3 regions of the Streptomyces sp. NPDC059828 genome follow, and region 2 is predicted to be linked to each of the others. Evidence: riboswitches for the same ligand, from Rfam matches in the RefSeq annotation. Region 2 holds a riboswitch; each other region holds the start of a gene.
The links. A riboswitch is a leader RNA that binds a small molecule or an ion and turns the genes downstream of it on or off. The one in region 2 is predicted to bind cyclic di-AMP.

Region 1: it holds a riboswitch for cyclic di-AMP, as region 2 does, so the genes downstream of both, ACFV6V_RS02790 (M23 family metallopeptidase) here and ACFV6V_RS11630 (peptidoglycan DD-metalloendopeptidase family protein) in region 2, are expected to answer to the same signal.
Region 3: it holds a riboswitch for cyclic di-AMP, as region 2 does, so the genes downstream of both, ACFV6V_RS17530 (NlpC/P60 family protein) here and ACFV6V_RS11630 (peptidoglycan DD-metalloendopeptidase family protein) in region 2, are expected to answer to the same signal.

The regions. Positions count from the first base shown of each region.
Region 1 covers NZ_JBHWIW010000003.1:106,005-115,461, reverse strand. The annotation lists gene ACFV6V_RS02820 (thymidine kinase) at 1-506, opposite strand, end outside; gene ACFV6V_RS02815 (alkaline phosphatase family protein) at 569-1,780, opposite strand; gene ACFV6V_RS02810 (DUF5998 family protein) at 1,780-2,376, opposite strand; gene ACFV6V_RS02805 (GNAT family N-acetyltransferase) at 2,416-5,433, opposite strand; gene ACFV6V_RS02800 (HPr family phosphocarrier protein) at 5,521-5,802, shown strand; gene ACFV6V_RS02795 (GntR family transcriptional regulator) at 5,931-6,617, opposite strand; gene ACFV6V_RS02790 (M23 family metallopeptidase) at 6,873-7,646, opposite strand; cyclic di-AMP (ydaO/yuaA leader) riboswitch at 7,659-7,827, opposite strand; gene ACFV6V_RS02785 (M16 family metallopeptidase) at 8,100-9,457, opposite strand, start outside.
Region 2 covers NZ_JBHWIW010000014.1:81,173-90,629, forward strand. The annotation lists gene ACFV6V_RS11610 (STM4013/SEN3800 family hydrolase) at 1-152, shown strand, start outside; gene ACFV6V_RS11615 (STM4012 family radical SAM protein) at 149-1,471, shown strand; gene ACFV6V_RS11620 (STM4011 family radical SAM protein) at 1,482-2,432, shown strand; gene ACFV6V_RS11625 (SGNH/GDSL hydrolase family protein) at 2,393-3,184, opposite strand; gene ACFV6V_RS11630 (peptidoglycan DD-metalloendopeptidase family protein) at 3,372-4,364, opposite strand; cyclic di-AMP (ydaO/yuaA leader) riboswitch at 4,369-4,522, opposite strand; gene ACFV6V_RS11635 (tyrosine-protein phosphatase) at 4,931-5,746, shown strand; gene ACFV6V_RS11640 (DUF6126 family protein) at 5,768-5,908, opposite strand; gene ACFV6V_RS11645 (XRE family transcriptional regulator) at 5,919-6,524, opposite strand; gene ACFV6V_RS11650 (aspartate aminotransferase family protein) at 6,596-7,981, opposite strand; gene hpnH (adenosyl-hopene transferase HpnH) at 8,008-9,024, opposite strand; gene ACFV6V_RS11660 (1-hydroxy-2-methyl-2-butenyl 4-diphosphate reductase) at 9,030-9,457, opposite strand, start outside.
Region 3 covers NZ_JBHWIW010000026.1:11,404-20,860, reverse strand. The annotation lists gene ACFV6V_RS17535 (hypothetical protein) at 1-459, shown strand, start outside; gene ACFV6V_RS17530 (NlpC/P60 family protein) at 586-1,734, opposite strand; cyclic di-AMP (ydaO/yuaA leader) riboswitch at 1,733-1,924, opposite strand; gene pcrA (DNA helicase PcrA) at 2,157-4,634, shown strand; gene ACFV6V_RS17520 (M23 family metallopeptidase) at 4,737-6,299, opposite strand; gene ACFV6V_RS17515 (esterase/lipase family protein) at 6,527-7,426, opposite strand; gene ACFV6V_RS17510 (cobalamin B12-binding domain-containing protein) at 7,801-8,214, shown strand; gene ACFV6V_RS17505 (DUF5691 domain-containing protein) at 8,362-9,457, opposite strand, start outside.

The sequences.
Region 1 (9,457 bases), on a different contig from region 2:
TGCTCGCCCTCGACGACCATCTCGCCGCCCACCGTGCGCGCGTTGTGGGTGGCACGGGCCCCGCACCAGCACATGGCCTCGACCTGGAGCGTCTCCACCCGGTCGGCCAGTTCGATCAGCCGCTGGGAGCCGGGGAACAGCTTGGTGCGGAAGTCGGTGGTGATGCCGAAGGCGAACACGTCGAGAGCCAGGTCGTCCACGATCCTGGCCAACTGGTCGATCTGGTCCACCGGCAGGAACTGGGCCTCGTCCACGATGACGTAGTCGACCTTGCCGCCCCGCGACATGTGGTCCACCGCGTAGGCGTAGAGGTCGAGCCGGGGTGTGGCCTCCACCGCCTCGGTCACCAGCCCCAGCCGCGACGAGAGTTTGCCCTCGCCCGCCCGGTCGTCACGGGTGAAGATCATGCCCTGGAGGCCGCGTGCGGATCTGTTGTGCTCGATCTGAAGAGCGAGGGTGCTCTTTCCGCAGTCCATTGTTCCGGAGAAGAACACCAGCTCGGGCATGGGAAAGCGACGACCTTTCAGGTCTTGGACGGGACGGACGGTGAGGCGCGCGAGCGCGTGGTTCAGGAGCGTACTTCGATCAGCGGAACGAGTTGCTCCACGGGCGTCATCGAACCATGCATGCCGACCATCGCCGACTCCCGGGGCTCGTTCACGGACGCGGTGATCACCACATCCGCGTGCGCCGCCGCGACGACATCGCCGATACGGCCGTACACACGCTCGTCGACCCGGCCGCCGAACCAGCCCGCCGCGATCGCCTCGTCACGGCTCGCGACCCAGAAGCGGTCGCCCAGCACCTCCCGCCAGACGGCGAGCACGTCGGACTCGGCGCCCGGCACCGCGTACACATGGCGGGCCCTGCCCTCGCCACCGAGCAGGGCGACACCGGCACGCAGCTCCCAGTCCTCGTCGAAGTCGATGCGCGACTCCTCGTCGAACGGGATGTCGATCATGCCGTGGTCGGCGGTCACATAGAGCGCGGTGCGCGGCGGAAGCAGCTCGGCGAGGCGCTGCACCAGGCGGTCGACGTACATGAGCTGGCCGCGCCAGGCGTCGGAGTCCACGCCGAAACGATGGCCCTTGCCGTCGACCTCGCTGTAGTAGGTGTAGACGAGCGACCGGTCGGCGGCGGCGAGCTGCTGGGCTGCGAAGTCCATCCGCTCCTCGCCGCTGAGCCTGCCGTGGAACGTTCCACCACTCAGGGCGATCTTGGTGAGCGGGGTGCCCTGGAAAGCCGGCGACGACACCTGAGCGGTATGCACACCGGCCTCGTCCGCGAGCTGGAAGACCGTCGGGTACGGCTGCCAGACGTGCGGGGAGGTCCATGGCGTCCAGCGGAGCTGGTTCATCAGCTCGCCGGTCTCGGGGTTGCGGGCGGTGTAGCCGGGCAGCCCGTGCGAGCCGGGTGGCAGGCCGGTGCCGAAGGAGGCGAGCGAGGTGGCGGTGGTGGAGGGGAAGCCGACGGTGATCGGTGCACCCGTGCCGCCGCGGGACGAGCCGAGCAGGGAGGTCAGGAACGGCGCCTCGGCGGGGTGCGCCTTGAGCTGCTCCCAGCCGAGGCCGTCGATCAGGAAGACGCAGTTCCGGTCGGCGGGCTCCAGCTCCGTGAGCGTGGGGTGTGTTCCGGGCACGCCCTGGCCCGCGGTGATGGTCGGCAGCAGATCGGCGAGGGATCCGGAGCCGTATGCCGGCACGGCGGCGGTGTCGAGTGCGAGGGGGTGGAAATCGCCGTGCCAGGCGTCACCGGGCAGGGCGGAGTCGGGCAGGACCATCAGCGTGCGGCGGCCGTCGTGGCGGCCGTGGCCTCGGACAGCGCCTGGGCGAAGGCGAGGGTCTGCCGGACCGCGTCCGGGCCGTCACCCGCTTCGCTGACGCGCAGGCTGAGGTCGTCCGCGGTGGAGCTGCCGGTGTAGCCGTGGTCCGCGTCGCAGTTGGGGTCTCCGCAAGCGGCGGGCTCGAGGTCGATGCGGGAGACGGCGCCCCAGCCGATGGTGAGAACGACCTCGCGGGGCAGGGTGCCAGGGGTGTACGCCTCCGGGTTGGCGACGACACGGCTGACGACGACCGAGGAAATACGGTCCAGCTTGACCGATTCGGTGGAGGTCGTGGCGTACGGCGTCGGGGAACTGTTGTCAGCGGCCTGCTCGTCGGTGTGGCTCACCACGAACCGGGTGGCCGTGAGTACCAGGACGGTGACATGGCGGCGGACCTCGTTCGAGTCGAACGTGGTCTCCTGGTGGACCAGGTACGACGCGATCTGCTCACCACCGACGGCGGCTTCCACCGCCTCGGCCACGAGAGCCGGGTAGTAGCCGCTGCGCTCGATCGCCGTGCGCAGCCCCTGGGTCGTCGTACCGGTCTTCGCCATGGGCTCCATCCTACGGGGCCGCGGGACCCTGGAGTGCGCTCAGTAACGGGGGAGCGTCCGCGGCCCCAGGTCGCTGCGGGGCGGCGGCGGGGCGAGCCGGACGGTGGCCCCGAGCACGGAGAGACCCTGCTGGGCCACGACAACCGGTTCCAGGTTGATCCCGACCACCTCCGGATGGTCGTCGACCAGTCGCGACACCCGCAGCAGCAGTTCCTCGAGGGCGTCGCTGTCCACGGGAGCCGAGCCGCGCCAGCCGAAGAGGATGGGAGCCGTCCTGATGGAGCGTACGAGCTCGGCGGCATCGCGGTCGGTGGCGGGGACCAGCCGGTGGGCCGTGTCCCCGAGCAGCTCCGTGGAGGGTCCGGCAAGCCCGAACGACAGTACGGCCCCGACGGCCGGATCGATGGCGGCGCGTACGACGGTGTCCACACCGCGCGGGACCATGGCCTGCACGACCGGCCTGAGCTCGGCCGGACCGCCGAGTGCCGCGGTCAACTCCGCATAGGCCTGCCGGACTTGGTGCTCGTCGGCGAGGTCGAGCCGGACGCCCCCGAGGTCCGAGCGGTGCCGCAGGTGCGGCGCCATCGTCTTGAGCGCCACGGGATACCCGAGCTGCGCGGCCGCGCGTACGGCGGCATCGGGGCTCGGCGCGGGGGCGGTGGCCAGTACGTCGATGCCGTAGCGGGCGAGGAGTGCGCGCGTGTCGTGATCGGTGAGGGTGACGCCGTGTGCCCCGCGTGTCTGGTCCATCACCCGGCCGACGAGCGCCGCGGCACCGGCCTCGTCGATGTCGTCGAACTCCGGCACCTTGCTGGGACGCGCGGCCTCCCGGCGCCACTGCGCGTACCGCACGGCTTCGGCGAGGGCGCGTACGGCGCGCTCGGCCGCGGGGTACGCGGGGATGCGGGGCATGGCGGGAAGCGCCTGCGCGGCGGCCGCTTCCGGGGCCTGCGCCCCGTCCCGGACGGCGGCGTCTCCCCGGACGGCGGCGGCGTCCTCTCGTACCTCGGCGGCGTCCTGTCGCAGGGCGTCGCGTCGTAGGGCACCGAACGGACGTGCCGGCCCTGTCCCGTCGGGTGCCGGGTCCCCGGGAGCCGCGTCGGCGCCGGGCGCGGTGGACGCCCGCGGGGGCGCCGAACTCGTGGCCGCCGCCAGCGCGTCCGCCAGACCGCCCAGTTCGACGTGGACCACGAGGACCGGCTTGGGAGGGGCGGCCTCCGCCGCCTGGCGCAGTGCCCCCGCCAGCACCTCGCCGTCACCCGACTCGATCGCACCGCCCTCCCCCACCCAGGGGATCGCGTTGACGACGACCGCGTCGCACGCCGGGTCCTTCATCGCCTCGGCCAGCGCGTAGCGGAAGTCGTCCGGGGTGGCCGCCGTCGTCAGGTCGCGCGGCGGGAGCGGCCGCAGGCCCTCCGCCAGGCAGGCGTCATAGGTGAGCAGCCCGAGGGACTCGGAGTTGCCGAGGATCGCCACCCGAGGGCCCGCGGGCAGCGGCTGTCCCGCGAGCAGCAGCCCCGCGTCGACGAGCTCCGTGACGGTGTCGACGCGGATCACGCCCGCCTGCGCGAGGAGCTCGGAGACCGTGGCATAAGGGATGCGGGTGGTCGGCACCGCATGCCCGGGCGGCGCGCTGCCGCTGTGCCGGGCGCCCCGTACGACCACCACGGGTTTGACGGCGGCGGTGCGCCGCGCGAGACGGGCGAACTTGCGGGGGTTGCCGAGCGACTCCAGGTACAGCAGCACCACATCGGTGCCCGGGTCCTCGTACCAGTACTGGAGGAAGTCGTTCCCGGACACATCCGCCCGGTTGCCCGAGGAGATGAAGGACGACAGTCCGGCGCCACGCCGGTGCAGTCCGCTGAGCAGGGCGATCCCGATCGCCCCCGACTGGGTGAACAGACCGATCCGGCCCCGGTTCGGCGACTCGGGGGCGAGCGACGCGTTCAGCCGGACGGCGTCCGCGGTGTTGATGATCCCGAAGGCGTTCGGACCGATGATCCGCATGCCGTAGCTGCGTGCCTGGCGCACCAGTTCACGCTGTCGCTCGCGCCCCTGCGCGCCGCTCTCCGCGTAACCGGCGGTCAGCACGACCAAGCCCTGCACCCCGTGTTCGCCGCAGTCCGCGACGACTTCCGGCACCCGCTCGGCGGGTACCGCCACGACCGCGAGGTCGACGGGCTCCCCGATCTCCGCGAGCGTCCGGAAGGCGGGCACGCCGTCCAGGCCAGGCACGTGGCCCGGATCGTGCATGCCCTGCGGGTCCTGAGTGGCCTCCGCGCGCTGCACACCCTTCGCGTCCTGCGCCAGGGCCCGGTTCACCGCGTACAGCCGTCCGGTGTAACCGGATTCCACGAGATTGCGCAGTGCGGCACGACCCACACCGCCCGGGGCCCGGCCGGCCCCGATCACCGCCACCGAACCGGGGGCCAGCAGGCGCTGCACGGAGCGCGCCTCGGCGCGCTGCTCGCGCGCCCGCTGGACGGCAAGTGACCTGGCGGTCGGCTCCAGGTCCAGCGTCAGCCGGACGGCTCCGTCCTCGAAGCTGCGCTTCTGGGTGTAGCCGGCGTCCGTGAAGACCTTGATCATCTTGCTGTTCGCCGGCAGCACCTCCGCCGCGAACCGCCGGATCCCCCGCTCACGAGCGACCGCCGTGATGTGCTCGAGGAGCGCGGACGCGACGCCCCTCCCCTGGTGCGCGTCCTGGACGAGGAAGGCGACCTCGGCCTCGTCGGCGGGCGCCGAGGCCGGCCTGCCGTTCGCGTCGATCCGGTCGTAGCGCACGGTCGCGATGAACTCGCCGCCCACCGTCGCCGCCAAGCCCACCCGGTCCACGTAGTCGTGGTGGGTGAACCGGTGGACGTCCTTGGTGGACAGCCGGGGGTAGGGCGCGAAGAAGCGGTAGTACTTGGACTCGTCCGAGACCTGTTCGTAGAAGCTCACGAGCCGCTCGGCGTCCTGCGTGGTGATCGGCCTGATGCGCGCGGTGCCGCCGTCACGCAGCACCACGTCGGCTTCCCAGTGGTCGGGGTACGCGTGGTCCGACGGGGTCTGCATGGGCCCAGACTACGACCCGGGCCCCGGTCGCGAAGCCCGTGAGCCGGGTGCAGTCTGAGGTCACCCCCAGACTCAGGAGGCATCACCATGGCTGAGCGCCGCGTCCATGTCGGCTGGGCCGAGGGCCTGCACGCCCGCCCCGCTTCGATCTTCGTCCGCGCCGCCACGGCCGCGGGCATTCCGGTCACCATCGCCAAGGCCGACGCCAACCCGGTCAACGCCGCCTCGATGCTGGCGGTGCTCGGCCTCGGCGCGGAGGGCGGCGAGGAGATCGTGCTCGCCTCCGACGCGGACGGCGCCGAGGTGGCACTGGACCGGCTGGCGAAGCTGGTGGCCGAAGGACTCGAGGAACTGCCCGAGACCGTGTGAATTTGGCGCAGCATTCATGAAGAATGGTCGCCACCGGAAAACCGGGGCACCAAGGCGCAGCAATTCATGCCGGAGGGCACACACCCCGGAAATCGCTTATTGAACCTCTTTTGTATACGGCACCTGTGTTAATCACGCACACTCGCTGTGTTTACGGGATGTTGCGAAACCCTCACCGCCGGGCGCGGCGGCGGAATACGCAGCCGGTGCGCCCTGGCCGTCCGCTCCGCGTGCATCGCGGTGAGCGCCCGCGCCCGCTCCGCGTCCCCGCGCGCCACCGCGTCCACGATCGCCGCATGCTCGGACCAGCACTCCATCGGCTGGACCGGCTGCTCGACCGCGTACATCCACGCGATCTTGTGCCGCAACTGGGTGAGCAAGGTGATGAGCCCGGGGCTGGCGGACGCCTGGGTCAGGGTCTCGTGGAACCAGCCGCCCAGTGACCGCAGATCCTCGCCCTGGCCGCCGCGAGCCCGCTCCCGGCCCAGTCTGACCAGGCCGCGCAGCACCTTCAGATGGGCCTCGGTACGCCGCTGTGCGGCCCGGGCCGCACCGAGTGGCTCCAGCAGCATGCGGGTCTCCAGAAGGTCGGCGGCCTCCTGCCCGGTCGGCTCGGCGACACACGCGCCGGCGTGCCGGCGGGACACCACGAAGCCCTCGGACTCCAGGGTGCGCAGCGCCTCGCGCACAGGGACGCGCGAGACGCCGTAGCGACGGGCCAACTGCTCCTCGGCGAGCCGGCTGCCGGGCTCCAGAACCCCGGACACGATGTCATCGCGGATTGCCGTGCATACCGACCGCGCAGGAATGCGCATACCGAACCTCCGCCTTAATCCGCTGCATCCGCTCAATCCGCGCGAGACCCAGTCGATCAGTCGAGCGACGTCTGTTCGGTGACTCTATGACAATGGGCCGGAATTTCCGATGGCCTGCCCCTGTCCCTGGATATCTTTTGGCCGGAAAATGCCGAAGACTCCGGCCGGTCTCGATGACCGGGCCGGAGCCTTCGTCCTCCGCGCGCCGTGGGACCGCGCGCGGATCGGAGCGTTGTGTGCCGCGTTGCGGGTCGGTCAGACCTTGACGCCGTGGCCGCGCAGATAAGCCACCGGGTCGATGTCCGAGCCGTACTCGGGGCTCGTACGAGCTTCGAAGTGGAGGTGCGGGCCGGTGGTGTTGCCGGTGGAGCCGGACAGTCCGAGCTGCTGGCCCGGTGTGACCCGCTCGCCGACGGAGACGCTGATGGACGAGAGGTGGCCGTACTGGGTGTACGTGCCGTCGTTCATCTTGATCACGACGTTGTTGCCGTACGCGCCACCCCAGCCGGCTTCCACGACGGTGCCGGTGCCGACCGCGACGACCTTGGACCCGGAGGAGGCGTGGAAGTCGATGCCGGTGTGGCTGCCCGAGGACCAGATGGCCCCGCCCGAGTGGTAGTCCGTGCTGACATAGGACCCGGCGACGGGGAGGTTGTACGTCAGCAGGCGCTTGCGCTCGGCCTCACGGGCGGCGCGCTCCTCGGCGTCCCGGGCGGCCTTGACCCGGAGCTCGGCATTGCGCTTCGCGTCGGCTTCGGCCTTGGCCTTGGACGCGGCGAGGTCGGCCTCTTCCTGCTGGATGTCAGCCTGGGCACCGACCTGCTTGGCGAGTGTGTCGCCGGCGATGACCACCTGATTCAGGCCGGTGTCCTCGACGGAGGGGCTCTCCGGCTCGGCGGCGAGGGCGGGTGAGGCGAGGGTTCCGACGACGCCGGTGGTGGCCAGGGCCGCGGCTCCGGCGATGCCCGCACGCTTGCGCGTCAGCCGGCTCGGACCACGATGCTTCCCGGTGGCACGGGTGAACGCCATGAAGTGGCTTGTCCTTTCCTTCCTTCTCGCCTACCGGGTTAGCTGACGGGTTCGGAGCAGGAAGGTCTCCTACGGTCCCCCTCCACGCGGATGCGCGAAGGCGTACCGATTCACCCCACGGGACTTGTGGGTCCCCGGCTCCCCAGGCTTGCGCCCGACGGGGACTCGGCGATAGCTGTCCGTTGCCGCAGGTGCGGCGCATAACAACGGGCGGACAGCGCAGAAGACGCTAAGCCGATCTTCCGCCAATCACCAAACGAACACGGGATTTTGTCGTACATCCCACAGGGCAGACAGGCAGCCTCTCCAACAAAACGGACAAACGGGCAGGTGTAGAGAGCGGCAAACGGGCAAAGAGAAGGGCCCCGTTGGCCATGCGCCAACGGGGCCCTTCCAGGTCCCCACCCTCGGACACCTCCCGGCTCCACGGACCTTCGGCTCACATACCGTCAATCAGCCGGTGACAACAGTCACTTCGCCGATTCCGAGCGCCTTGACCGGCTCCTCGATCTCCGCGGCGTCACCGACGAGGACCGTGACAAGCCTGTCCACCGGGAAGGCACTGACGACCGCGGCGGTCGCCTCGACGGTGCCGGTGGCGGCCAGCCGGGCGTACAGCTGTGCCTGGAAGTCGTCCGGGAGGCCCTGCTCCACCTGGTCGGCCAGGGTGCCCGCGACGGAGGCGGCGGTCTCGTACTTCAGCGGGGCGACACCCACCAGGTTCTGCACAGCCACGTCGCGCTCGGCGTCCGTGAGGCCCTCGGCGGCGAGCGTGCGCAGCACCGTGACGAGATCCTGGAGCGCCGGGCCGGTGTTCGGGGTGTCGACGGAGCCGCTGATGGCGAGCGTGGCCGCCCCGGTGGCACCACCCGGGGCCGCGGGGGCGGCCGAGCGCAGCACCTGGGCGAAGGCCCGCACTCCGTAGGTGTAGCCCTTCTCCTCGCGCAGGACGCGGTCCAGGCGCGAGGTGAGGGTGCCACCCAGGCAGTAGGTGCCGAGGACCTGGGCCGGCCAGACGCTGTCATGGCGGTCCGGCCCGATGCGGCCGATGAGCAGCTGGGTCTGGACCGCGCCCGGACGGTCGACGATCACGACGCGGCCCGTGTCGTCGGCGGTGATCGGCGCCATGACGCGGGGCTCACCCGCGCTGCCGGTCCACGCGCCGATGGTGTCGGCCAGCACCGCGTCCAGGTCGACGTCGGCGAGGTCACCGACGATCACAGCCGTGGCGGTGGCGGGCCGCACATGGGCCTCGTAGAAAGCCCTGACGGCAGCGGAGTCGATGCGTGCCACGGTCTCTTCGCTGCCCTGACGCGGGCGCGACATCCGCGAGGACGCCGGGAAGAGCTGCTTGGCCAGCTCCTTGGCTCCGCGGCGAGCCGGATTCGCCGTCTCGTGCGGGATCTCGTCAAGCCGGTTGCGTACGAGCCGCTCGACCTCACTGTCCGCGAACAGCGGCGCCCGCAGGGCCTCGGCCAGCAGGCCCATGGCCTTCGGCAGCCGGGAGACCGGCACTTCGAGCGAGAGGCGGACGCCGGGGTGGTCGGCGTGTGCGTCGAGGGTCGCGCCGCAGCGCTCCAGCTCGGCGGCGAACTGCTCCGCCGTGTGCTTGTCGGTGCCCTCGGAAAGCGCTCGGGCCATGATCGTGGCGACGCCGTCGAGTCCCTCGGGCTCCGCGTCCAAAGGGGCGTCGAGGAAGATCTCAACGGCCACGACCTGCTGGCCGGGGCGGTGGCAGCGCAGCACCGTCAGCCCGTTGCCGAGTGCGCCGCGCTCGGGCGCGGGGAAGGCCCACGGCCGGGCCTGCCCGG
Region 2 (9,457 bases):
TCTGCTCCGACCACGGCACGGCGTACGGCGACGACGGGTACACAGGGCACCGGCTCGGCCATGAGGTGGTCTGGACGGTGCCGTACGCGCAGTTCTTCCTGCCCGGCCCCGCGGAATCCCGGGCAGACGGCAAGGACGGGGAGACACGGTGAATGCGATCCGGCCCTACCAGAGCTATGTGTACGCCTATCCGCACAAGACGGCCTACCGGCCGTTGGCCGACCGGCCCTCGTTGCGGGAGCTGTGGGCTGCCGAGCGCAAGGACGCGCTCTCGCTGTACCTCCACATACCGTTCTGCGGGGTCCGCTGCGGCTTCTGCAATCTGTTCACCCGGATCGGCGCCCCCGACGAGCTGACCACGCGCTATCTCGACGCGCTGGAGCGGCAGGCGACGGCGGTCCGGGAAGCCCTGGGGGACGCGGATCCGGTGCGGTTCACCGCCGCGGCCTTCGGTGGCGGCACCCCGACCTTTCTGACCGCTGCCGAGCTGGCCAGGCTCTGCGACATCGCGGAGCAGGGCATGGGCGCGGATCTCGGCACGGTCCCGCTGTCCGTGGAGACCTCCCCGGCCACCGCGACCGCGGACCGGCTCGCCGTGCTCGCCGAGCGCGGCGCGACACGGCTGAGCATCGGTGTGCAGAGCTTCGTCGACGAGGAGGCGCGCGCGGCCGTCCGGCCGCAGCGGCGCGCCGACGTCGATGCGGCGCTCGGCCGGATCCGGGACGCGGGCTTCCCCGTGCTCAACATCGACCTGATCTACGGCATCGACGGGCAGACCGGTGCGACCTGGCGCCGTTCACTGGACGCGGCACTGTCCTGGCGGCCCGAGGAGCTGTATCTGTATCCGCTGTACGTACGGCCGCTGACCGGGCTGGGCCGCCGCGCCGCAGCGGATGCCGACGAGGCCTGGGATGCCCAGCGCCTGCGGCTGTACCGGGAGGGCCGCGATCACCTGCTCGCCCACGGCTACGAGCAGGTGTCGATGCGGATGTTCCGCCGCGCGGACGCACCGGCGCAGGGCCCGGACGACCACGCCTGCCAGACCGACGGGATGATCGGACTCGGCTGCGGGGCCCGCTCGTACACATCCGGGCTGCACTACTCCTTCGACTACGCCGTCGACATGGGCGAGATACGGAGGATCATCGACGACTACACAAGCGCCGATGACTTCAGCCGGGCCGAGGTCGGCCGGCCGATCGACGGGAACGAAGCACGCCGCCGCCATCTGCTCCAGTCGCTTCTCCAGTCGCGGGGCATGCCCGTGGCGGAGTACGCGGCTCGGTTCGGGAACCATCCGGGAGACGACTTCCCCGTCGAGCTGTCGGGCTTCGCCGAGCGCGGCTGGCTGGAGGAGACGGGCGGGCTGCTGCGGCTGACAGCCGAGGGCCTCGCCCACTCGGACGCGCTGGGGCCCGCGATGTTCTCGCCCGCCGTACGGTCCGCGATGGTCGCCTACGAGGCCAAATGAGGGAATGTCGATGGACCTGACCCTGCTGTACCGGGGCCCGCTCGCCTCCTGTGACTACGACTGCCCGTACTGCCCCTTCGCCAAGCGCCGCGACAGCCGGGAGCAGCTGCGAGCCGACCGGGACGCACTGCGCAGGTTCGCGGCCTGGGCGGCGCAGCAGTCGGACGACCGTCTCTCCGTGCTGTTCACACCTTGGGGAGAGGGGCTGGTCCGGTCCTGGTATCGCAGCACTTTGGTCGAGCTGTCCCAACTGCCGCACATCCGGCGGGTCGCCATCCAGACCAACCTGAGCTGCCGCACCGACTGGCTGGCGGACGCCGACACGGACACGCTGGCGCTGTGGTGCACGTACCACCCCGGGCAGACTCCGTACGACCGGTTCCTCGGCAAGTGCCGGGAGCTCACCGAGCGAGGAGTGCGGTTCAGCGTGGGCGTGGTCGGCTTCGAGGAGCATCTGGAGCAGGCACGGCGGCTGCGGGCGGAGCTTCCGCCGCAGGTCTATCTGTGGATCAACGCGGCAGAGGGGCACACCTACACGGACGAGCAGGCCGCCCGCTGGACGGCCCTCGATCCGCTGTTCCCCTACAGCCGCCACCCCCACCGTTCGGCCGGGCTGCCGTGCCGCACCGGAGAGTCGGTGATCTCGGTGGACGGGGACGGCTCGGTGCGGCGCTGCCATTTCGTCCGCACCCGGCTCGGCAGTCTCTACGACGGCTCCTACCGCGCGGCGCTGAAGCCCCGCGCCTGCCCGCTCGCCGTCTGCGACTGCCACATCGGCTATGTCCACCTGGAGTCGCTGCCGTTGTACGACGTGTTCGCGGGCGGGGTCCTGGAACGGATCCCCGCCCACACGTCAGCACACGGTGAGATGGACGGTCCCGGGCCCGGGCTGGGCCCGGGGCGCGGACTCCGTAGCGGGCCTCAGAGCGGAAGGAGATTTGGACGCTTCGGCTCCACGTGATCGCCGGAGGACTCCCCGCGCAGTCGCCTGCCGATCCACGGGACCAGGTACTCCCTGGCCCAGAGGATGTCGTCGCGACGGATCTCCAGCGCACCCCGGGGCGGCAGTGGGGGCCACTCCTGGTCCGGGTCCGCGGGGATGCCGATGCCGAGGACCTGTGCGGCGCGGAGCGCGACGCGGGTATGGCCCTCCGGGGAGAGGTGGAGGCGGTCGTCGTCCCAGGCACGGCGGTCCTGGACGGACCTGAGCGACCAGAGGTCCAGTACGGGGCAGCCGTGGCGGTCGGCGATGGCCCGTACGTGGGCGGTGTACGTAGCGATCTTGCCACGCAGATGGCGGAGCACCGGCACGCCCCGGGTGTCGAATCCGGTGGTCACCATGACGGTGCCGACGGATGCGCGGAGGTCGGCCACGGCGCGTTCGAAGCGCTCGGCGACGTCGTCGGGGTCGGTGCCGGGCCGGATGATGTCATTGCCCCCCGCGCAGAACGTCACCAGGTCGGGGGCGAGTTCCTTCGCCCGGGGGACCTGCTCCTCCACGATCTGGTCGAGAAGCCTGCCGCGTACGGCGAGGTTGGCGTAGCGGAAGGTGTGCTCCGGTACACGGTCGTCGAGCAGCACCGCGAGGCGGTCTGCCCAGCCGACGAACTGCTCGTCGGGCCCCGGATCCCCCACGCCCTCGGTGAAGCTGTCACCGATCGCCGCGTACGACCCGAATAGTGTGTCTGTTGTTGATCTCGAATCGTCTGCCACGTCACGACATCTTTCACCGCGCGAAGTGACCTACGCCACCGTAGGAGGGGTTGACGGGGCGTGACATAGACCACCGAGCCGGTTTTCGGCGGACGGGAATACCGGCGGCACACAGACGTCCGCCACTCCCCGCGTCAGGTGGGGAGCGGCGGACGTCACTGACGTTACGTCAGCTCGAGGGGGTGGTTCAGAGGCGCACACCGTGCTGGCGGAGGTAGGCCAGCGGGTCGATGTCCGAGCCGTAGTTCGGCGTGGTGCGGATCTCGAAGTGGAGGTGCGGACCGGTGGAGTTGCCGGTGGAGCCGGAGAGGCCGATCTGCTGTCCGCCGCTCACGCTCTGCCCGGCCGAGACGGAGAGGGAGGAGAGGTGGGCGTACTGGGAGTAGGTGCCGTCGCCGTGCCGGATGACGACCTGGTTGCCGTAAGCGCCGGCCCATCCGGCCGAGGCGACGGTGCCGGGGCCGACGGACTTGACCGAGGTACCGACGGAGGCGATGAAGTCGAGACCGGTGTGGTAGCCGCTGGACCACATGGCACCCGGGGTGCGGTAGGCGGTGCTGATGCCTCCGGCGACCGGAGCAGAGTAGAAGGACTCCTTGCTCTTAGCGGACGGAGCCTCGGCAGCCGCGGGGGCGGCGGCCTCGACCTTGGCCTTGGCCTCGACCTTGACCTTGGCCTTGACCCCGGGGGCAGCCGGGGCGGCCTTGGGGGCATCGGCGGTACGGTCGGCAGACCGCGAGGCGCGCTCGTCCTTCGCCGGCGCCTGGGCCGGGCGCTCGGTCGGTGCCGCGGTCTTCGCCGCGGTGCCGAGGGCGAGCTTCAGACCCGGGTGGATCAGCGAGGGGTTCTCGCCGACGACCTCGCGGTTCTCGGCGTACAGCTTCTTCCAGCCGCCGCGGACATGCTGCTCTTCGGCGATCTTGGACAGGTAGTCGCCGGACACGACCGTGTAGGTCCTGGGCGGCTTCGGAGCGGCCACCGACTGCGGGGCGGCGGCCTGTCGGGCGACTGCGGCGGTGTGCTCGGCGGTGGCCGCGGGAGCGGAGTTCCCCGTGGCGTGCGCCGCGCCTGCGGCGCCGATGAGCGGGAGTGCGATGGCGGCGCCACCGGTTCCCGCGGCGACGAATCCGCGAGCGAGCGGGCTGGTCTTGGGTCGGCGGTGCTTACCCCGTCCGGGCATGGCGAATTCCTCTCCGGCGCCTGCGAGGTGAGCTGTCGGGTTCGGGCTGGAGCTGCCCGGCCGTGCGATGGCACGACTTCACCCCTAGCCGTCCGGAACCCCGGGACGGCGACTTACCTGGGTCCCCCGCTCCTGCCACGCGTGAGTGTGTGCGGAATTCCGGACGGCGGCAGGATTCGGCGGTCCGACCGGATTGCGGCGACCGTAGGCGAGTCGGGCGAGCGGTACAAGCAGTCCTAATCGGTCGGCATTCACCCGTGCGATATCAACGGGGATTTTCCGGTCACCCTGCGTGGATTACGGATCTTTGATTGCCTTATACACAAAGGGGTTTGATGGGGAGACACGGCAACGGACCGTCACGAATATGATCCCGCTCACGACGGGAATCCCATCTCGTTCCTAACTGGTTCACTCTTCCCTAATTCATCAAATCGGACAGAACCGGCATTAACCCCAGATAGGCTCACTCCAGGCGGGGTGATTTCCCGAGGAACCCATGTCGTATGGTCAGGTGCACGCCGTCGTCGACGCGCGACGCCAACCGCAGACACGGAGGAGCCCCCGTGACGCAGCAGCTGCCCCAGGTCCCTTCGACCGAGCCCGAGCTCTCGGGCGTGCGCAACTTCCGGGACGTGGGCGGTCTGCCGACCGTGGACGGGCGCCGGGTGCGGCACGGCAGACTGTTCCGCAGCGGGCACCTCGCCCACGCCACCGCCGACGACGCCGTGTTCCTCGCGTCCCTCGAGCTCCACACCATCTTCGACTTCCGCAACGCCGCCGACCACAAGCTCGAGGGGGCCGACGTCGAGCTGCCCGGCGTGCGGAACGTGAACATCCCGCTCAGCGACCCCGCCGACGGCGCCGAGTTCTGGATGATGGTGCGCGACGGCAATCTCGAACAGCTGCGCTCGATCCTCGCCGACGGCAAGGCGGCCGGCCGGATGTCCGACTCGTACCGGAAGATGATCAAGGAGCGGACCGAGGAGCACAGCCGCGTGCTGCACTCCCTCGCCGAGGACAGCGTCCCCGCCCTGATGCACTGCGCCGCGGGCAAGGACCGCGCGGGCCTGTCGATCGCGATCTCCCTGCTCGCGGTGGGCGTCGAGCGGGACGCCATCGAGGCCGACTACTTGAAGTCGAACGATCCGCACCGCCGCTACAAGGTGCGCCGCAGCGACACCTCCTCCGCCGGGATGTCCCCCGAGGTCATGGACCTGCTCAACCCGCTCTTCGACGCCCGCGCGGAGTATCTGGCGGCTGCCTTCGAGGCCATCGAGGAGACCTGGGGCGGCCCCGAGCGCTATCTCTCCGCGGGCCTCGGCATCACGCCCGAGACCCGGGAGCGGCTGCGCGACCGCCTGCTGGACGGCACGGTCTGATACCTCCGCGCGCCCCCGGCCTCACTGCCCGCCGACCGTGAACAGCAGGTAGAGGAACGCCGCGAACAGGTGGCCCGCGACCAGATAGGCGAACAGCCGGACGGCCAGGCCGAGCGGGAACTTCTGGTCGTTCGACGAGGACTTCTCAGGTGCACCGGGCATGCGGATCTCCTCAGGTGTGCGGTCGCGCGTGCGGATCGGGGCTCTGGAGCAGGGTGTGGACGAACAGCAGCTCGACCCCGCCTGGTGTGGCGGAGGCGATTCGGTGCGGGGTGAGCGAGTCGAAGTGCGCGCTGTCCCCCGGGGTGAGCTCATGGACGCTGTCCCCGAGGCCCAGCCGAAGCCTGCCGTCCAGGACGTAGAGCCACTCCTCACCCGGATGGACCCGCACCAGATCGCCCTGGGCCCCATAGGGCACCCGCACCCGCAAGGCCTGCATGGCGCGGCCCCAGCCGCCGGTCTGCCGGTAGCTCCAGCCGTCGGCCTCAGCGGGTCCCATCCCGCCACCGCGGATGACGGAGTCGCGTTCCGGTGGGTGCTCACCGAGCAGCTCGGCGACGGTCGTACCGTAGATCCTCGCGAGGGCGAGCAGCATCGGCAGCGAGGGCTGCCGATGGCCGGTCTCCAGCCGGGAGAGATGCGCCGGTGACAGGCCCGCCCGCTGGGCGGCGGCCTCCAGGGTGAGGCCTCGGCGGCGGCGCAAGTCGCGCAGCCGCGGGGCCACATCGGGCAGCTCGTCCACCGGCTGCCCCGGAGGCTCTGAGGCGGAAGGACTCATGCGTCCATTGCGCCAGGATCTTCCCTCTGAGGCAAATTTCTTGCCTCAGAGGCAAAACGGCCCAGGAGCCGCTAACGCTGGGCCACAGCCTGCTTCACCAGCGTCTTGCCGAAGTCCCACATCAGCCCGCCGCCACCGTGTGCCTCGTCCATCACGGCGGTGAACGCCGCAATGAACCGGTCGACCTCCGCCTCTCCGATGACCAGCGGTGGAATCAGCTTGATCACTTCCATGTGGTCCCCGGAGACCTGGGTGAGGATCCGGTGCTTCTGGAGCAGCGGCACCACCACCATCTGCGCGAAGAGGCCTTTACGCGCGGCTTGCAGCATGGTCCACCGGCCACGCAGTCTCAGCGAGGACGGCCTGCCGAACTCGATGCCGATCATCAGGCCCCGGCCGCGGACCTCCTTCAGCAGCTCGTAGCGGTCCACGAGGGCCGTGAGCCGCGACTTCAGCAGCCCGCCGACGGCCCTCGCGTTCGCGACGAGCTGCTCGTCCTCCAGGACCGCGAGCACCGCGAGCCCCGCGGCCATCGCCTGGGCGTTCCCGCCGAAGCTCGCCGAGTGCACCAGCACCCGGTCCATGGACGAGTAGACCTTCTTGAAGATCCAGTCCCTGCCGAGGGTGGCGCTGACCGGGACACAGCCGCCCGAGAGCGCCTTCGCCACGCACACCAGATCGGGCTCCACCCCGGCTTCGTGCTGGTACGCGTAGAAGTCCCCGGTCCTGCCGAGGCCGGTCTGCACCTCGTCCACGACCAGCAGGGCCCCGTGCCGGCGCAGCAGTTCCTGTGCGGCGGGCAGGAACCCGGGCGGGGCCTCGTGCACGCCCTTGCCCTGGATGGGCTCCACGACGAAGGCTGCCACATCCCCGCGTTCCAGCTCCCGTTCCAGCGCGGCGAGATCGCCGAGCCCGACGGCGGTGTCGGGGAGCAGCGGGGCGAAGCCGTCGCGGAAGGCCGCCTCGCCGTTGACCGAGAGGGAACCCGTGGTCAGCCCGTGGAAGGCATGGGCGCAGTAGAGGACCCTGGGTCTGCCCGTGGCGTACCGGGCGAACTTCAGGGCCGTCTCGACGGCCTCCGTACCGCTGTTGCCGAAGTACACCCGGTCCAGGTGCGGGCTGTGCGCCAGCAGCTGCTCCGCCAGCAGCCCGGGGAGGGGTGAGCAGTCGAAGCGGGTGAGATCGGGGAGCGAGGCGTCGAGCACGTCGTGCATCGCCTTGCGCACGACGGGGTGGTGCCGGCCGAGGCCCATGACGCCGAAGCCGGCGAGCATGTCGAGGTAGTCGTTGCCGTCCGTGTCCCAGAAGTACGCGCCCTCGCCGCGCTCGTACACCTTGTCGAAGCCGATGGTGCGGAGCATGCGCGGCAGCTGGTGGTTGAGATACCTGTCGTGCAGCTCGTAGCGTTCACCGCCGCGCTCCGCGAGCAGGCGCCCGAGGTCGAACCCTTCGCTCATCGCCCGTACCCCTCGCTCTCTCCCCGTCAGTTGCCGGACACCGTCTCCCGGGCGGCCCTCAGCGACTCCTTGAGGGAGCCCATGGTGGCGAGTACTGCGGTCGGTTCATAGCCGCAGTGCGCCATGCAGTTCGCACAGCGCGGGTCCTTGCCCCGGCCGTACTTGCTCCAGTCGGTCTCCTCGACGAGCTGACGGTACGTCGGCACATAGCCGTCGCTCATCAGATAGCACGGCCGCTGCCAGCCGAAGAGCGAGTAGTTCGGGATCGCCCATGCCGTGCACGGAAAGTCGACCTTGCCCTCGAGGAAGTCCAGGAAGAGCGGTGAGTGGTTCAGCCGCCAGCGTCTCCGGTTGCCTCCGGCGAAGGCCTTCCGGAACAGCTCGCGGGTCTGTTCGACCCCGAGGAAGTGCTCCTGGTCGGGTGCCTTCTCATAGGCGTACGCCGGCGAGATCATCATCTCGTCGACCTCGAGCTCGTCGTTGAGGTAGTTCAGCACCTCGATGACGGTCTGCGGGGTGTCGGTGTTGAAGAAGGTGGAATTGGTGGTGACCCGGAAGCCGCGCTGCTTGGCCTCCTTGATGGCTGCCACCGCCTCGTCGAACACGCCCTCCTTGGCGACGGACTCGTCATGGCGCTCACGCAGCCCGTCGATGTGGACGGCGAAGGCGAAGAACGGGGACGGGGTGAAGTCGTCCATCTTCTTGCGCAGCAGCATCGCGTTGGTGCACAGGAAGACGTATTTCTTCCTCTTGACCAACTGGCTCACGATCTCGCTGATCTGAGGATGCATCAGGGGCTCGCCACCGGCGATCGACACCATCGGCGCCCCGGATTCCAGCACGGCGCCGACCGCCTGCGCGACGGGCATCCGCTGCTTGAGCACGCCCGCCGGATGCTGGATCTTCCCGCATCCCTCGCACTTCAGATTGCACGCGAACAACGGCTCCAGCTCCACGATCAGCGGAAACTTCTCCCGCTTGCGGAGCTTCTGTTCGAAGAGGTAGGTCCCGACCCTGATGGATTGGCGGAGCGGCATGGCCATCTGGCTCACCTCCTGGGGAGCAGCGAAGAACGGTGCCATTCATGGAAAGCCGGAAGCACGGCTCGCAGGACACGGATTGCCGATATTCCACCGCGGACCGTGCCGATGCGTACCAGTTCATGCTCTGGAGCGTCCACGACCACCCGGACGGCCGCAACGGGGCGCACGCCCGCGCTCAGAGCACTGCGGAGCGTGGCGGCGGACTCCATGTCCGCCGCGATCGCGCCGGTGGCGGCCAGCGCCGTGCGCTCCTGGCCGCGCACCACATGATCGGAGCCGGTCAGCGGGCCGCAGTGGACGGTGTGACCGGGTACGACACGGGACAGCTCCCGCACCAGCAGTTCGGTGCCGTCGCAGGTGGTGGTTCCCCAGGGGCCGCGGGTCTCGGTCGCCACGACCAGGTCGCCCGGGTGCATGCCCGGGACGAGCCCGG
Region 3 (9,457 bases), on a different contig from region 2:
CACATTCCCGGGTTCACCTGGGAGATCGGCTCGACGGACGATCTCGGATTGCTCGTGGAGGCGGTTGCCGCATGGCGGGCGGGCGTGCCGCTCGAAGAACTGGCGACGAGGTTCACGTTCATGGAGCTCGATGAGTTCGCCAGGGCACTCGACAGCGGGGAGCTCATTTCTGCGCAGTGGTCCGACCTCCTGTCGTCCGACTTCCACCGAGGAGAGCGGAACCTTCTGCGTCGCCTCCATGCGGATGACGTGCTGCGGAGCATGTTCCCGACGATCTCGCACGGGGCCGTCCGGCTGCGGGTGGATCCGCTGGACGGAACGAGCCGCCAGGTCCTGGTGCATGAGTTGGACGAGGCGCGTCATGAGGTCATGCGCGTGGGGGTGCCAGGGGCCACGTGGACCGAGGTGCCGACCGGCGATCTGATCGCCTGTCTGCGAGCTGCCTTGAACAGGGAGTGATCCCGGCAGCTCGGTGAAGCCGAACCCCGCCAGGTCGTCCCTGGCGGGGTTTCTTCGCGCTCATGCGTTCGGCCCGCAGGCAGCGGCCAGGCCACCCCGATCGGCCGGGCCGCAGCGTGATCCCGCTCAGGCCGGCCGCACGCTCCCGTGGATCGGCATGTAGTAGATCGATTCCTCGCGGACGTTCGCGCCCGGCTTCGGGGCGTGGATCATCTGCCCGTTGCCGATGTAGATCCCGACGTGGCTGATGTCGTCGTAGAAGAACACGAGGTCGCCGGGGACGAGGTCCTTCGCCGCGATCCGCTGACCCACCTCGATCTGGTCCCAGGTGGTGCGGGGCAGATCGACGCCGGCCGCGCGCCAGGCGGCCTGGGTGAGGCCGGAGCAGTCGTAGGAGCTGGGTCCGGTCGCGCCCCAGACGTAGGGCTTGCCGATCTGGCTGCGGGCGAAGGACAGCACCTGCTGCGCCTTGGCGGCGTACGAGCCGGCGGAGGTGCCCGCGCCGGTTCCCGTGCCCTGCTGCTCCTGTTCCTGCTGCGCCCGGCGTTGGGCCTCGGCCTCCGCTCTGGCCGCTGCCTCGGCCCTGGCCTTCGCCTCCGCCTTGCGGTGTGCCTCTTCCTCCCGCTGGCGCTCCAGTTCCGCGAGCCGTGCCCTCTCCTCCGCCGTCAGCTTCGACAACAGCTCCCGCGCCTCGGCGAGCTTGCGCTGCACCGTCTCCTTGGTGCTGCGCAGCGATGCCTGCGAGTCGGTGAGCGTCTCCAGGCTCCTGGTCGCCTCCGCGCGCTGATCCGCCGCCGCGGACCGCTGCTCCTCGAAGTCGGTGACGGCTTCGCGCTGTTCCTCGGACAGCCGGTCCATCAGGCGCGTCTGGTCGAAGTACTCCTGCGGGCTGTCCGCGAGGAGCAGCGCGGCGGTCGGGGTGACCGTTCCGGTGCGGTACTGGGCGGCGGCGTACGAACCGAGCGCGCGGCGGGCTTCGTTCAGGGACTCCGTGCGCTCCGCGGCGTTGTCCAGGAGCTGGTCCACCTCGCGGCGCTGCTGCGCCGTTTCCTCTTTGGCACGGTCGTACTGCTGGGTCGCGGTTCCGGCCTGGCGGTAGAGGTCGTCGACCTTCTTCTGGACCTCTTCGACGCTGGGCTGCGGTTCGGCCTGGGCGCTCTGCGTGGACAGCAGGGTGACGCCCGCGATGGCTGCCGTCGTGAACCCGACGGCGGGATTCTTCGTACGTGTACCCGTGTGGGCACGCGCTTTGCGATGCGATGCCAAGGCAGGCATCTCCTTCCGTTTGCCGCCTACCGGGTTAGCTGTCGGGTTCGGACGGAACGGAAGGTTGTCCTACGGGCCTTGATGCAACGTGGCCCGATTCACCCCGGTGGGGCCCCTCTTGTGCGGGTGGGCACAGGAGAGTTGGGTCCCCGGTTCCTCACCTTCCTTGCGGAATGGTCGGATTCGGCGCGAGCTGCCCGATTGGCGTTGGTCGCCGCGGGGGTACGGGCTGCCTTGGCGAGCACGCTAGCCAAACTGTGGCGCTCGTGTGAAGGTCGGTGCGCATTATGTCCGATACATTTCCGTGACCTTGGCGTGTCGTGGCCGCAACTTCACAGAATGTGACGAGCGTGGATTGGCGTGATCGAGACGCGTGATTGAGGCGAAGGCGGCGGCGGGCTGTCAGTGCGGCGGCCTAGACTCGTAGAGCGATGAGCAGCCTCTTTGACGACAGCTTCCTGGCCGGCCTCCAGCGCTCCGCGGCCTCGGAGGAGCCCCCGCCTCCGGAGCCCGACGAGCACGCCCCCGCCGAGGACGTCCCTCACGACCTCTTCGGGGGTCGCTTCGACGTGCCCCCGACCAGGGACGAGTACTACCGCAGCGGTGTGCCACGCCCGGCCGTGGACCCCGCCGCGCTGCTGGAAGGCCTGAACGAACAGCAGGGCGCCGCCGTCGTCCACACCGGCTCGCCGCTGCTCATCGTGGCCGGAGCCGGTTCCGGAAAGACCCGGGTGCTGACCCATCGGATCGCCCACTTGCTGGCGACCCGCAATGTCCACCCAGGGCAGATACTGGCCATCACGTTCACCAACAAGGCCGCGGGCGAGATGAAGGAGCGGGTCGAGCAGCTCGTCGGCCCCCGCGCCAACGCGATGTGGGTCTCCACCTTCCACAGCGCCTGCGTCCGCATCCTGCGCCGCGAGAGCAAGAAGCTCGGCTTCACCTCGTCGTTCTCGATCTACGACGCCGCCGACTCGAAGCGGCTGATGGCCCTGGTCTGCCGCGATCTCGACCTCGACCCGAAGAAGTTCCCACCGAAGTCGTTCAGCGCCAAGATCTCGAACCTCAAGAACGAGCTGATCGACGAGGAGGCGTTCGCCGATCAGGTGGCCGGGGGCGGCTCCCAGGCCGGAGGCTCCGGGGGAGGCTTCGAGAAGACGCTGGCCGAGGCGTACCGGATGTACCAGGCGCGGCTGCGCGAGGCCAACGCCCTGGACTTCGACGACATCATCATGACCACCGTCCATCTCCTCCAGGCGTTCCCGGACGTGGCCGAGCACTACCGGCGCCGCTTCCGGCATGTCCTGGTGGACGAGTACCAGGACACCAACCACGCCCAGTACACCCTGGTGCGTGAGCTGGTCGGCGAGGGATACGAGGACCTGCCGGCCGCCGAGCTGTGCGTCGTCGGTGACGCCGACCAGTCGATCTACGCCTTCCGCGGCGCCACGATCCGCAACATCCTCCAGTTCGAGGAGGACTATCCGGACGCCACCACGATCCTGCTGGAGCAGAACTACCGTTCCACCCAGACGATCCTCTCCGCCGCCAACGCCGTCATCGAGCGCAACGAGAGCCGTCGTCCCAAGAACCTCTGGACGAACGCGGGCGCCGGAGCGCAGATCACCGGCTATGTCGCCGACACCGAGCACGACGAGGCACAGTTCGTCGCCGACGAGATCGACCGGCTGACCGACGCGGGCGAGGCCAAGGCGGGCGATGTCGCCGTCTTCTACCGGACCAACGCCCAGTCCCGTGTCTTCGAGGAGATCTTCATCCGTGTCGGCCTGCCCTACAAGGTCGTCGGCGGGGTGCGCTTCTACGAGCGCAAGGAAGTCCGGGACGTCCTCGCCTATCTGCGAGTTCTCGCCAACCCCGAGGACAACGTCCCGCTGCGCCGCATCCTCAACGTCCCCAAGCGGGGTATCGGCGATCGCGCCGAGGCGATGATCGACGCCCTCGCGCTGCGAGAGAAGATCACCTTCCCGCAGGCGCTGCGGCGCGTGGACGAGGCGTACGGCATGGCGGCCCGTTCGGCCAACGCCGTGAAGCGCTTCAACACGCTGATGGAGGAGCTGCGCACGATCGTCGAGTCGGGCGCGGGCCCGGCCACCGTCCTCGAGGCGGTGCTGGAGCGCACCGGTTATCTCGCCGAGCTCCAGGCATCCACCGACCCGCAGGACGAAACCCGTATCGAGAACCTCCAGGAGCTCGCGGCGGTCGCCCTCGAATTCGAGCAGGAGCGGGGAGCCGACGAGGGTTCCGGCACGCTCGCCGAGTTCCTGGAGCAGGTGGCGCTCGTCGCCGACTCCGACCAGATCCCGGACGAGGACGATGAGGGCAGTGGAGTCATCACCCTCATGACGCTGCACACGGCGAAGGGCCTGGAGTTCCCGGTCGTGTTCCTCACCGGCATGGAGGACGGCGTCTTCCCGCACATGCGGGCGCTCGGCCAGGCCAAGGAGCTGGAGGAGGAGCGGCGGCTGGCGTATGTGGGTATCACCCGCGCCCGTGAGCGGCTCTATCTGACCCGCTCGTCGATGCGCAGCGCCTGGGGCCAGCCCTCGTACAACCCGCCCTCGCGTTTCCTTGAGGAGATCCCTGACGCGCATCTGGAGTGGAAGCGGACGGGACCGATGGCCGCCCCGGCGGGTCCGGTCTCGGGGATCACTTCCTCGCTCTCCTCGTCCCGGTCGCGTTCCGGCCCCTCGGGCTTCGCGACCAGGCGGGCTGCCGACAAGCCGGTCATCGCGCTGGTGGTCGGAGACCGGGTGACGCACGACCAGTTCGGTCTCGGCACGGTGATGGCGGTGACGGGACTGGGAGCGGACGCCCAGGCGACGATCGACTTCGGGGACACCAAGCCGAAGCGGCTGCTGCTGCGATACGCGCCGGTCGAGAAGCTGTAGCGAGGAGCCGGGGTGCGGTGAAGCCGCACCCCGAAGGGGCGGAGAGGAGCGGAGGCGGAGAGCCGTCCGGAGCTTCGTGCGTCCGCCTACGTCTACGCCGGATCAGGTCGGGTCGAGGCCGTGGCCGCGCAGCCACGACAGCGGGTTTATCGCGGAACCCCCGCCCGGTCGTACCTCGAAGTGCAGATGCGGGCCGGTGGAATTGCCCGAGTTGCCGGAGAAGGCGATCACGTCACCAGCCTTGACCGATCCTGAGCGGATCTTGGTGCTGCTGAGGTGGCAGTACCAGGTCTCCGTGCCGTCGGCGGCCGTGACGATGGCCATGTTGCCGTAGGCGCTGTTCCACTGGGTGCGCACCGTGCCGTCGGTGGCAGCCTTCACCTGCGTCCCGTAGGAGACGGGGAAGTCGATACCGGTGTGCATGGACATCCAGTTGACGCCTGCCTGACCGAAGTAGGCGCTGAGCCCGTGCTGGCTGACGGGAAGGGCGAACTTGGGGCGCAGCGCCTCGCGGCGGGCGGCTTCCGCCTCGCGCTTCTTGCGGTCCGCCTCCTGGCGCGCCTTGAGGTCGATTCGCTCCTGGGTGCGGCTGGCGCGGTCGCCGAAGTCGCGGGCGTCGGCGCTCAGCGCGGCGAGCTGGGTGTCGAGCTTGGAGTTGGCCGGGACCGACTGCACCGATGTCGGATCGGCGGCCGCGACCGTGGTCTTGCCGCTGCCCTCCTCACCCCCGGAGAGCCCGCCCACCGACGCCGCTGCCACGCCGGCGACACCCATGACGCAGGCGGAGGGGACGGCCACGGTGAGCATGGCGGAACGCTTGGCCGGGGTGCGGCGGCGGCCACGGGTGCCACCGCGGCGGGCGGGGCGGGGTGCCGGGATGGAGATCGCCGGGGCGGCCATCGTCCTGGCCGTGGCGACGAACTCGGCCTCGTCGTCGTACTCGAAGCTCTGGTCGTCGGCTTCCGGGGTGGGGTCCTCGGTGCCGGACTCGGCCGCGGGATGGTCGGACCCCGCCGGGAACTCGTCCTCGGGGGAGAACTGTTCGGGCAGCGTCACGGGCTCGGCGTAGTAGCCGGTGTGCTCGGAGTATTCGCCGTCCGCGGTATAAGCGCTGTCCGCTGTGTATTCGGCGTGCTCGGTGTATCCAGCGTGCTCGGTATGCGCCGCGTAGTCGGTATGCGCCGCGTACTCGCTGTACTCGCTGTATTCGAGGTACTGCGTCTGAGCCTGGACCTGGGTCTGGTAGGCGTCGGCGGCCTGTTCGGAGCCCAGGCCGGCTCCGGTGTCCGCGCCCGAGTTCCAGGCCGTCGCGTCGTATGTGCCGGTTTCATAGGCCGGGGTGCTGTATCCGCCCGCCGCGGGCCACTGGCCCGTCCCGTCATAGGCGAAAGCTGCCGCGGTGGTCTCGAACTGCCCCGTCTGGTTCCAGGCGTTGGCGTCCCACTGGCCGGTGGTGTCGTACTGCTGCTGGTGTCCCTCGGCGGCGGCGTAGCTGTCGTACGCCGTCGTCGCCGACTGCCACTGCGTGTTGTCGTACTGGCCGCTGCTTCCGGCGGCCGCTGCGTCGTAGGCGTAGCCGCCGGGAAGGGCGCCGAAGAGCGGGTCGGTGTCGAAGCTGCCGGCGGCGTAGGAGTCATACCCGGCGTCGGGGTGCTGGTCGTTCACCAACTTCTCTCTCGCCTCGGCAGCAGGACCAGGATCCGGAGTCACCCGCGGTGGGGGACCCGAGGAACGCAGTGGGCGCGACTGTACCCGGCAGTATGCGACGCCGACAATCTTCCGTTGGTTTTGGGTAGGCGGGAAACGGGCATTCGGCCGTCTTTCGACGAGGTGAAGGAAGAGCTTTGGCCTTACGTTCGATGATTGTTCGAAGGCCGTTGGGGTGCCGGGCCTCAGGCCACGGACACCACCCCGGACGCTCCCGATGCCGCTACCGCCCCCGGCACGGTGCCTCTCTCCGACGGCTCGAGCACCTCGCGGATGATCGCCGCGACGGCCGGGTGCACAGGGAGGGCGAGATGGCCGATACCGCTGACGCGTATGTTCCGCACCTGTAGATCAGGGTGGTCGATGCAGGCTGTTTCGAGCGGCACCATCAGTTGGTCGAGGTCGCTCCAGAAACTGACGAAGCGCGTGCGGCAGCCGGGAGCGGGCAGTCTCAGTTCCTCCACCACATCGGAGCCGGGGCGCATTTGGCGCACGAGAGGGTGAGCGCTCGCGAGCGGGACGACACTCGTGCCCGAATGGGGGGTGCCGAGAGTGACCAGCGTGCGGACCCGGCGGTCGCCGCCGAGCCGCTGGACGTAGTAGCGGGCGATCAGTCCTCCGAGGCTGTGTCCGACGATATCGACCTCGGGCCGGCCGGTGCGGGTGCAGACCTCCTCGACATGGCGGCCCAGCAGCTCGGCGGCACTCCGTATGTCACAGGTCAGCGGTGAGTAGTTGAGCGACTCGATGGGCCGCCGTCCCTCACGGGCGAGGTGGCGGCGCAGAAGGACGAACACGGAACGGTTGTCGATGAAGCCGTGGAGGAGGACGGCCGGGGGGAATGCGGCGGCAGCTGGCGTGGGCAGCGCACTTGTCTCCGGCGAGGCGCATCCGGATTCGACCGCGCCAGGGCCACCAGAGCCGCCGGGGCTCCCGCGCCCGGGACGGCCCGGCCGCTCCTGGCTGATGCCTGACGGATACAGCACGAGATGCCCGGCGAGGATCGCCAGCTCAAGGGCGGTGGCGCGCAGCAGCGCCATGGGCAGCCGGAAATGTCCGAAGCGCAAGAGCGGCAGCAACCCCATGGCCGACCTCCCGAATGGCGCGCGGGTCGACGGCTCCGTCCCCCGTATGCCCTCGTGGGGTTGCCGACGCGCCGCCTCACCCCGGGCACGCGGCTGCGGCTCGGCACTGAGGCGGTCCTCTGACGGCTCCCCTGGCGCGCTCGCCCGGCCCCTGACGTGTGTGGCCCGGTCGCGGACGACTGCGGACCGACCGGTACGAGTCCGGGTGCGGCGCGTGGCGAATATGTCCCACGTGTGATTTCCCCCTCGCTGTCCACCGTGAAACGAGCGGTTGCGGGATGCTGTAGATAACGTTCGTTCACCTCCCCGGTGCTGTCCGGCGCGGGGCGCGGGGTTCGTGCCAATGGCGGCACAGCCGGGATGTGGAGGCAGTGATGGGTGTGACCGGTCCGATCCGCGTGGTGGTGGCCAAGCCGGGTCTCGACGGCCACGATCGCGGCGCGAAGGTGATCGCACGAGCGCTGCGCGATGCCGGTATGGAGGTCATCTACACCGGGCTTCACCAGACCCCGGAACAGATCGTGGACACCGCGATCCAGGAGGACGCCGACGCGATCGGCCTGTCCATCCTGTCCGGCGCCCACAACACGCTCTTCGCCAAGGTCCTTGAGCTGCTGAAGGAGCGGGACGCCGAGGACATCAAGGTCTTCGGCGGCGGCATCATCCCGGAGGAGGACATCCCCCCGCTCAAGGAGAAGGGCGTGGCTGCGATCTTCACACCGGGTGCCACGACGTCCTCCATCGTCGAATGGGTCAACGCAAACGTCCGCCATCCGGCCGACGCCTGACTCCTGCCGAGGGCCGGCTGCCGACAGCCATCCCGCCATCGAGGCCGCGGCGGTCGCCGTCCTGCCCTCGTCGCGTCCGCCCGTCCGCCTGCCCCGCGCCGTACGTGCCCACGTCCGGTGCCGGGCACCCGGTGACCCGGAGCAGGGCTATTCCCGAGCCAGCTCGGCGTGCATCACCGCCCGCAGCCGCAGGGTGGAGACCAGGCGCTGGAAGGCCTCCGACCAGTAGCCTCCCGCCCCCGGGGATGCCCCTTCCGGCTCGTCCGGTGTGGCCGTCAGCAGATCCAGGCGGGCCGCTTCCCCGGGATCCAGGCAGCGTTCGGCGAGGCCCATCACTCCGCTGAAGCTCCAGGGGTAGCTGCCCGCGTCGCGGGCGATGTCGAGCGCGTCCACCACAGCGCGGCCCAGCGGCTCGGCCCAGGGCACCGCGCAGACACCGAGCAGCTGGAACGCCTCCGACAGGCCGTGCGCGGATATGAACGCCGCGACCCAGTCGGCCCGCTCCCGCTCCGACAGGGCCGCCAGGAGCTTCGCCCGCTCCGCCAGGGACGAGGTGCCGGGGCCGCTCGCGGGCGGTGCGGCGGGTGTGCCGAGGAGCGCGCGGGACCATTGCGGGTCCTGCTGGCGCACCGCCGCCCGGCACCAGGCCGCGTGCAGCTCATCGCCCCAGCCGTCGGTGACGGGCAGGGTCACGATCTCCTCGGGCGTACGTCCCCCGAGCCGGCGCGGCCAGATCGTCAGCGGAGCGGACTCGACCAACTGCCCGAGCCACCATGATCGTTCGCCGCGGCCCGAAGGGGGTACGGGCGCGATGCCGTCGCGCTGCATCGCTGCATCGCATTCGTGCGGTGCCTCCACGGCGATCGTGGCCGTGCTCCCGGACCGGTCCAGGGCTATGCAGGTGGCCGCCCGCTCGGCCATCCGCCCAGCGAGCGCGGAGTGCGGCAGCCCCGACAGCAGCTCGGCAGCGGTGGTCCGGACATTGCGGCTCCGGTCGGACAGCGCCAGCTCCAGGAAGGGCTCGTCCGCGTCGGACAGACCCGTGCGCAGCGAGTCCAGGAACATCAGGCGGTCCTCGGCCCGCTCGGTCGACCAGGTCCCGGACAGCAGGGCGAGTGCCGCCGCGGGATCGTGCGCTCGTACGGAAGTGAGGACGGCCACGCGTTCCGCGAAGAGGCCCTCGTCCCACAGCTTCCGCACGCCGATCGCGTCGTCCGGTGCCGGCAGCGCGGCGCCTCCCCCT